2 linked regions of the Defluviitalea raffinosedens genome follow. The protein of the gene in region 1 interacts with the protein of each later gene in a pairwise test. Links are inferred from orthologs where the notes say so. Each region holds a gene or a part of one and is shown in the gene's direction. Other genes may lie near its edges.

Region 1 (4,856 bases):
AACTTGGCTTTATTCCTGAGGCTCATAATGACATTATTTTTGCTATTGTATGTGAAGAATTAGGATTAGTTGGAGCAATAGCTTTGTTATCTTTATTTTTAATTTTGATTTGGAGAGGTATAAAGGTGGCTATAAACGCTCCTGATTTGTTTTCATCTTTAGTGGCGTCGGGAATAGTATGCATGATAGGGATACAAGTTCTCATTAATGTTGCAGTTATTACAAAAACAATTCCTACAACCGGAATGCCGTTGCCTTTTATCAGTTATGGAGGATCGTCGCTATTGTTTACTATGTCTGCTATGGGGATATTGCTTAATATATCAAGATATTCTAAATTGAATAAGTTATAGAATTCATTGAACTCCTGAAGCTTGATGGGATACTTGTCCAGGTCTGTCACAACTTATATTATTATGCATACTATAGTTATATATAGGCTTACCTGACAGTTTCAGGAGGTGTCTTTCTTTATGGGCAAATTTTATATAGATGGAGGAAAGCGGCTTGAAGGAACACTGCGGGTCCAAGGAGGAAAAAATGCAGTACTTCCGATATTAGCCGCAACAGTATTGAATGGGAATATAAGTTATATTCATGATTGCCCTCAAATATTAGATGTTCTTACGATGATCAGTATTCTTGAAAGAATTGGGTGCAACGTGAAGTGGGAAGGTAAAACCTTGATTGTTGATTCCTCTACTGTTTCCTCCTATGAAGTACCGGAAGACTTAGTAAGAGAAATGCGTTCTTCGATTATTTTATTGGGTTCTGTGCTTGGAAGATATAAGAGGGTTATTATCTCCTATCCCGGTGGTTGTCCATTGGGCCCCAGACCGATTGATTTGCACTTAAAAGCGTTAAGGCAATTGGGTGTTCAAATTAAAGAGGAGCGCGGATTTATTATTTGCGAAGCTTCAAAATTAACTGGTGCAAAAATTCATTTAGATTTTCCCAGCGTAGGAGCTACAGAAAATATTATGCTTGCAGCATCTCTGGCAGAAGGGACAACGGTAATCTATAATGCAGCGAAAGAGCCTGAAATTAAAGATTTACAGGATTTTTTAAATGGTATGGGTGCAAAGATTTCGGGAGCTTCAACTGATGTCATTTATATTGAAGGAGTAAAAACTTTAGGTAAAGTAGAGCATAAAGTAATCCCTGATCGGATTGTTACTGGTACCTATCTTGCAGCAGCAGCAATTACAGGAGGGGAAATTGAACTTACTAATGTTGAACCCAATCATATACAGGCAATAACATCTAAATTGAGAGAAATTGGATGTACTCTTATTGAAAAAGAAAACAATATTTACTTAAAGGCACCAAAGCAACTAAGAAGTGTGGATATTGTCCGTACTCAACCATATCCCGGATTTCCGACAGATATGCAAGCACAAATGATGGCTTTATTAACAATTGCTTCAGGAACCAGTATTATTACTGAAACAGTATTTGAATCGAGATTTAAGCATGCGGAAGAGCTCATGAGGATGGGAGCAGATATAACTATAGAAGGACGTACAGCAATTGTTAAAGGTGTAAATGAACTCACAGGAACCGCGGTTCATGCAAAAGATTTAAGAGGTGGTGCGGCTTTAATCATGGCAGGATTAGTTGCACAAGGAAGTACAGTAGTTGAAGGAGCAAAGCATATTGAAAGAGGATATGAAGAAATTGATAAGAATCTTCAATTATTAGGAGCCAGTATCCGAAAGATCAATTAAAGCAATGATTTGAAGTGAAAAACGAAGGTGAAGCAAATGGGAAGAATTATACCAATTAATAATGTTCAAAACCAGCCCAAATTTACAAAAATCGTACTTATTATGGTTTTAGTTGTTGTGTTTTTCCTTTTATTTTTTACTTCTCCGCTTTTTTCAGTTCAAAAGATTGAAATAAGGGGAAATGAGCATTACTCAGAAGAGCAAATCCTTGAAAAAATAAATTTTCATTTAAACCAGAATATATTTTTGTTTCAACAAAAAAAAGCTGAAAAACTGCTGTGTAAAGATCCATATATTGAATCGGCAAGTATAGAAGTAAAATGGCCCAATCATGTCAGAATTCAAATTGATGAAAGAAAAGTGGTAGGATATGTTCCTTATGTAGGGACATATCTTTATATAGATAAAGATGGACGAGTATTGGAAACATCACCTACTTATAAAGATCATCTTCCAATAGTTCAGGGGCTGGAATTTGATCATTTTGAAATTGGAGAAATTATTCCGGTTAAAAATAAAAGTTCTTTAAATATAGTGGCAGTGATGGCACAGATGATGTTAAAATATGATTTGCTTGAAGATATTATAAAAATTGATGTAAGTGATCCAACCGATACGCATGTATATGTAAAGAAATTGGACGTATCTATGGGTAACATAGAAGAATTTGACAAAAAAATACAGTGGATGATTCAAATTATGAACGTGTACGATATGGGTAAGGTGGATCTGAAAAACATTGATAAAGGGCGAGCGGTTTTTTCACCGTTAACTTAATAAGTTTTAATTTAGAATAATTTATTATTGAATAATGCATAAAAACCAATTATTATATAGTTAATTGGAATATCCACTTAAGATAAATTTACATAGAAAATCATTGAGTTTTAGTGTATAATAAAACATTATGGAATGTTTAGCGAAGGGGGATTAGCTGTGCTGGAATTTGACATGAATCAGGACCATGTGGCACAAATAAAAGTAATTGGCGTAGGCGGTGGAGGGAATAATGCCGTTGATCGAATGATAGAAGAGGACTTAAAGGGTGTAGAATTTATTACTGTAAATACCGATCGGCAGGCATTAAGTCGTTCAAAAGCTACGGTAAAAATTCAAATTGGTGAAAAAATAACCCGAGGATTAGGTGCAGGTGCAAATCCAGAGATCGGTACCAAATCTGCAGAGGAGAGTCGTGAAGAAATTATTGAAGCGATAAAAGGTGCTGATATGGTATTTGTTACAGCTGGTATGGGTGGAGGAACTGGTACTGGAGCGGCCCCTGTGATAGCAGGTATTGCAAAACAAGAAGGAATCTTAACAGTAGGTGTTGTTACAAAGCCTTTTGGCTTTGAAGGCCGTAAAAGAATGTTGAATGCAGAAAAAGGTATTGCAGAATTAAAGCAAAACGTTGATACTTTAATTATTATTCCTAATGATAAGATATTGCATATTATTGATAAAAAGACAACTATTATTGAAGCGTTTAAAAAGGCTGATGAAGTTTTACGTCAAGGGGTCCAGGGGATTTCTGACTTAATTTCCAATCCTGGTATTATTAATCTGGATTTTGCAGACGTAAGAACTATTATGTCTAATAAGGGAATAGCACATATGGGAATTGGACGAGCTTCTGGCGAAAACAAAACGGAAGTAGCTGCCAAAGCAGCCATCCATAGCCCATTATTAGATACCAGCATTGATGGTGCAAAAGGTGTATTAATCAACATTAGTGGGGGATCCAATCTTGGTTTGCTTGAAGCAAATGAAGCAGCTAACCTTATTCGTGAAGCTGTTGACCCTGAGGCAGAGATTATTTTTGGAACAACTATTAATGATGATTTAGGAGACGAAGTGATTGTAACAGTAATTGCTACTGGTTTTGAAAGCAATTTTGGAAGTACGATTGGAAGTACGATTAAAACACCTACTCCTAAAAAAGAAGAAACGATCGTACAGCCTCAAAAAGAAATTATTACAAATCCACCTATTTCTTCGGAAAAAGTTGACGAACCTAGTTTTATTGATATTCCTATCTTTTTGCAAAGAAGAAGAAGATAATATAGAATGTTTATCGCATAAAATGGGACAATTCACTATGATTAATTAATATGTATTTGTATTGCATAAAAGGTATAACTTTGTGTTATATCTTTTTTTTATGCAATCAGACGATTTTACAAAAAATGGTACGATTATTATGTATAATAGTTATATGTACATCATAGAAAGAATATAAATGAATAGTAGTATTATAAATGGGGGAAGTATAACCATGGAACGACCATTTCAAATAGAAATATATGCGGATGTTGTATTCTTTCTTAATCTTGTAATGGATTATTTTATTTTATGGATCGTAAGCAAAATCATTAAGAAAAAAGTATCTTTTAAAAGACTTCTTTTAGGAGCTTTTTTAGGCGCACTTTTTTATTGCCTGATGATCTTTATTCCTATATTTAGAACAACATATAACTTAATAGGCATAATAGGATTGCCTATGATTCCTTTAATGATCACCTATAAACCCCAATCTTTAAAAAATTTAATTAAACTTTTTATCCTATTTCATGGAACAGCTTTTGCCCTTGGAGGAGCTGGGATTGCACTATTCTATTACTTAAATATCGGAAAGGTTATTCAGGATGCTTTCCAATTTAAAATAGAGAACTTTCCTATAGTGTTATTATTTGTTTCTTGTGTTTTATCGTATTTCTTTATAAAAACGATATGGTCTTGGATTCGTAAATATACTACGAAAGAAGGGACCTTATATCGCATCAAGATTTCCTTTAACGGACAGCAAATTGATGCCAGTGCGCTTCTCGATACGGGAAATGCACTATATGATCCTTTTAGTCAAAGCCCCGTTATTGTTGTAGAATTTTCTTCAGTTAAAGCATTTTTACCTGAATCCATTCAAAAATTGTTTTATGATAATAAAGAGAATGATTTAAGTCTACTTACCCAATCCATAATTCAAACTCCTATCAAGGCTAAGTTAAGAATGATTCCTTTTTCAAGCTTAGGCATGCCTAATGGTATGCTTGTGGGCTTTAGACCGGATCAAGTTGAAGTTATAGAACATGATAATACTTCTACAGTATTAAAAGATGTAGTTATAGGAATATA
Region 2 (2,975 bases), on another replicon or contig:
ATTTCTTACCCTGATCGAAGCAAAAATCCCATAGAATATATATGTGTAAAATATTCTTACCCCAAATGGATTATAAGGTACTGGCTGGAATATTATTCTATTGATTTTATTGAAGAATTATGCAGTGCCTCCAATAAAAATCCCCAAATTACTGTCCGATGTAATCTTTTACGGACCAATAAAGATACATTGATGGAGTTATTGGCAAAAGAGAATGTTAAGGTATCCCCTGGTGTTTTCTTACCGGAAGCTATTCATATTTCGCAGACTTCTGCAATTAATGATTTGGCTTCATTTAATCAGGGATTATTTCAAGTACAGGATGAAAGTTCCATGTTAGTTGGACATATTCTTGATCCAAAGCCGGGAGAAAAGATTCTTGATGTGTGTGCAGCACCTGGAGGCAAAGCGACCCATTGCGGAGAATTAATGAATAATCAGGGACAAATTTTTGCCAGGGACATTCATGAACATAAATTGACTTTAATAAGAAATTCTGCTAAAAGACTGGGTATTGAGATCATTACAACAGAACTTTATGATGCAACAATTTTGGATAAGGAAAAAGTATGCCAAATGGACAGAGTGATGATAGATGCTCCGTGCTCAGGACTTGGTATTATTCGCAAAAAGCCGGATATAAAGTGGAAAAAGTCCAGTAAGGATATTGATGAATTGGTTAGTATTCAAAGAAAAATATTATCTGTGTGTTCACAATATGTTAAACCTGGAGGCGTTTTAATATATAGTACATGCACTATTTCAGAAAAGGAAAACTTAGAAAATATCAACTGGTTTATCCAAAACTTTGATTTTGATTTGGATACTGTTGAACCCTATATTCCTGAAACGCTTTATTGTGATACATCCAAAAAGGGGTATATTCAATTGTTTCCGAATGTTCACAACTGCGATGGCTTTTTTATTGCCCGATTGAAGCGAAAGAGGTAAAGAAAATGAAAAGTAGAGATCTTTTATCATTAAGAATAGATGAGTTATCAAACATAATGGAAGAATTCGATGAAAAAAGTTTTCGTGCCGTTCAAATCTTTCAATGGATTCATCAAAAAAATGTTGACCAAATTGATGAAATGATGAATCTTCCAAAAGATTTGAGAGAAAAATTAAAAAGAAATTTTGAATGGAACAAACTTAAGCTGGAACAGAAAGCAGTTTCAAATATTGATAAAACGACAAAATACTTGTTTGCATTAAAAGATAATAATATAATAGAGAGTGTTTTGATGCATTATACCTATGGTAATACAGCCTGTATTTCATCACAAGTAGGGTGCAGAATGGGCTGTGCTTTTTGTGCTTCAACTTTAGATGGACTCATTCGAAATTTAACAGCCGGCGAAATGTTAGAGCAAATTTATCAAATTCAAAAAGACAGTAATGAAAAGGTATCAAACATAGTAATCATGGGCAGCGGAGAACCACTGGATAATTTAGATAATATTCTCTTGTTTATCGAATTAATCAATCATCCAAAGGGACAAAACATAGGACAAAGACATATTACGTTATCTACTTGTGGTTTGGTTGATAAAATGTATGAACTGGCCAGTAAAAAGCTTCAGATTACATTGGCAGTCTCACTCCATGCTCCAAATGATACTATTCGAGAAAAAATGATGCCGATTGCAAAGAAATATTCTATTGAAGAGATTCTTGAAGCATGCCATCACTATATCGAAATGACCAACAGAAGAATTACCTTTGAATATGCACTGATAGATCATGTGAATGATAGAATAGAGCATGCCCGGGAATTAGGTGAAAGATTAAAAGGAATGCTTTGTCATGTTAACTTGATACCTATGAATCCGGTTAAAGAGTCGAGTCTTAAAGAAAGCACATCAAGTTCAGTAAAGGATTTTCAGGATACATTGCAGTCTTATGGCATTCAAACTACCGTTCGAAGAAAACTTGGCAGTGATATTGATGCTGCTTGTGGTCAGCTTAGAAGGAGATATTTGGAGAAGAAATGAGGTGAGAAGGTATGATTTCTGCCGGAAGGTGTGATAAAGGAAAACATAGAGAAAATAATGAAGATGCCATATTTATTTATGACAGTCAATTTGGTTGCCTTCCGAACCTTTATATCGTTGCAGATGGAATGGGAGGACATCGGGCAGGTGAATATGCCAGTTCTTTAGCAATTCAGAGTTTTTGTGATTACGTCCATGAGCATAGAAACGATGTAATATCCAATGACAATATTCAAGAATTTTTGACAAATGCTATTGCACATACTAATAATATAGTATTTGAGAAGGCTATGCAAAATGAACTTTATAAAGGTATGGGAACAACTTTTCTTGTAGCTGTTTTGATGGAGGACATCATACATGTTGCCCATGTTGGGGATAGCAGGCTTTATATTATTGGTAAAGACGAAATACATCAGCTTACATTAGATCACTCTTTTGTTGAGGAAATGGTCCGTAAGGGCACGATTTCCGAAGAAGAAGCTCTTAATCATCCTAAGCGACATGCGATTACTCGAGCTGTTGGTACAAATCCCACTGTGGATGTTGATGTATATACATCAAAAATCGAAGAAGAAAGTATTATTCTTATGTGTTCAGATGGTTTATCCAACATGTTAAATAATGAAGAAATTATACATATTGTTAAAATTAAAGATAATTTGGATGAAATTGCGCAGACTTTAGTGGATAAAGCCAATGAAAACGGAGGACTAGATAACATTTCCGTCATTATTATTAGGGGGACGAAAGGAAGGTGAAGCAATGCTACAACGTGGTACAATATTGAGCAATCGATACGAAATCATCGAAAAAATCGGAGCTGGCGGTATGTCCATCGTCTATAAAGCAAAATGTAATAAACTCCATCGATATGTAGCAATAAAAGTATTAAGAGAGGAATTTGCTTCTGATGAAGAATTTGTTTCTCGTTTTAGAGTGGAAGCACAATCGGCTGCCAGTTTATCTCATCCTAATATC

The links. Proteins that work in one complex are often made in the same cells at the same time.
Region 2: the proteins of ftsZ (region 1) and rlmN interact in binary tests that used the Escherichia coli proteins (3 or more experiments, as listed by UniProt). The link is inferred for Defluviitalea raffinosedens from one-to-one orthologs.

The regions. Positions count from the first base shown.
Region 1 is NZ_JAFBEP010000004.1:103,639-108,494, reverse strand. The notes cover bases 1,880-4,724. They hold ftsZ (cell division protein FtsZ), read left to right. Parts: upstream 1,880-2,663; coding sequence 2,664-3,785; downstream 3,786-4,724. Other genes in these bases: spoIIGA (sigma-E processing peptidase SpoIIGA), read left to right, coding at 4,000-4,724; JOD07_RS04840 (cell division protein FtsQ/DivIB), read left to right, coding at 1,880-2,504. Outside these bases: putative lipid II flippase FtsW, read left to right, coding at 1-353; murA (UDP-N-acetylglucosamine 1-carboxyvinyltransferase), read left to right, coding at 474-1,727; more of JOD07_RS04840, read left to right, coding at 1,764-1,879; more of spoIIGA, read left to right, coding at 4,725-4,856. UniProt on the Escherichia coli protein: Essential cell division protein that forms a contractile ring structure (Z ring) at the future cell division site. The regulation of the ring assembly controls the timing and the location of cell division.
Region 2 is NZ_JAFBEP010000006.1:14,513-17,487, reverse strand. It holds rlmN (dual-specificity RNA methyltransferase RlmN), read left to right. Parts: upstream 1-956; coding sequence 957-1,994; downstream 1,995-2,975. Other genes in the region: pknB (Stk1 family PASTA domain-containing Ser/Thr kinase), read left to right, coding at 2,760-2,975; JOD07_RS06190 (Stp1/IreP family PP2C-type Ser/Thr phosphatase), read left to right, coding at 2,006-2,755; rsmB (16S rRNA (cytosine(967)-C(5))-methyltransferase RsmB), read left to right, coding at 1-951.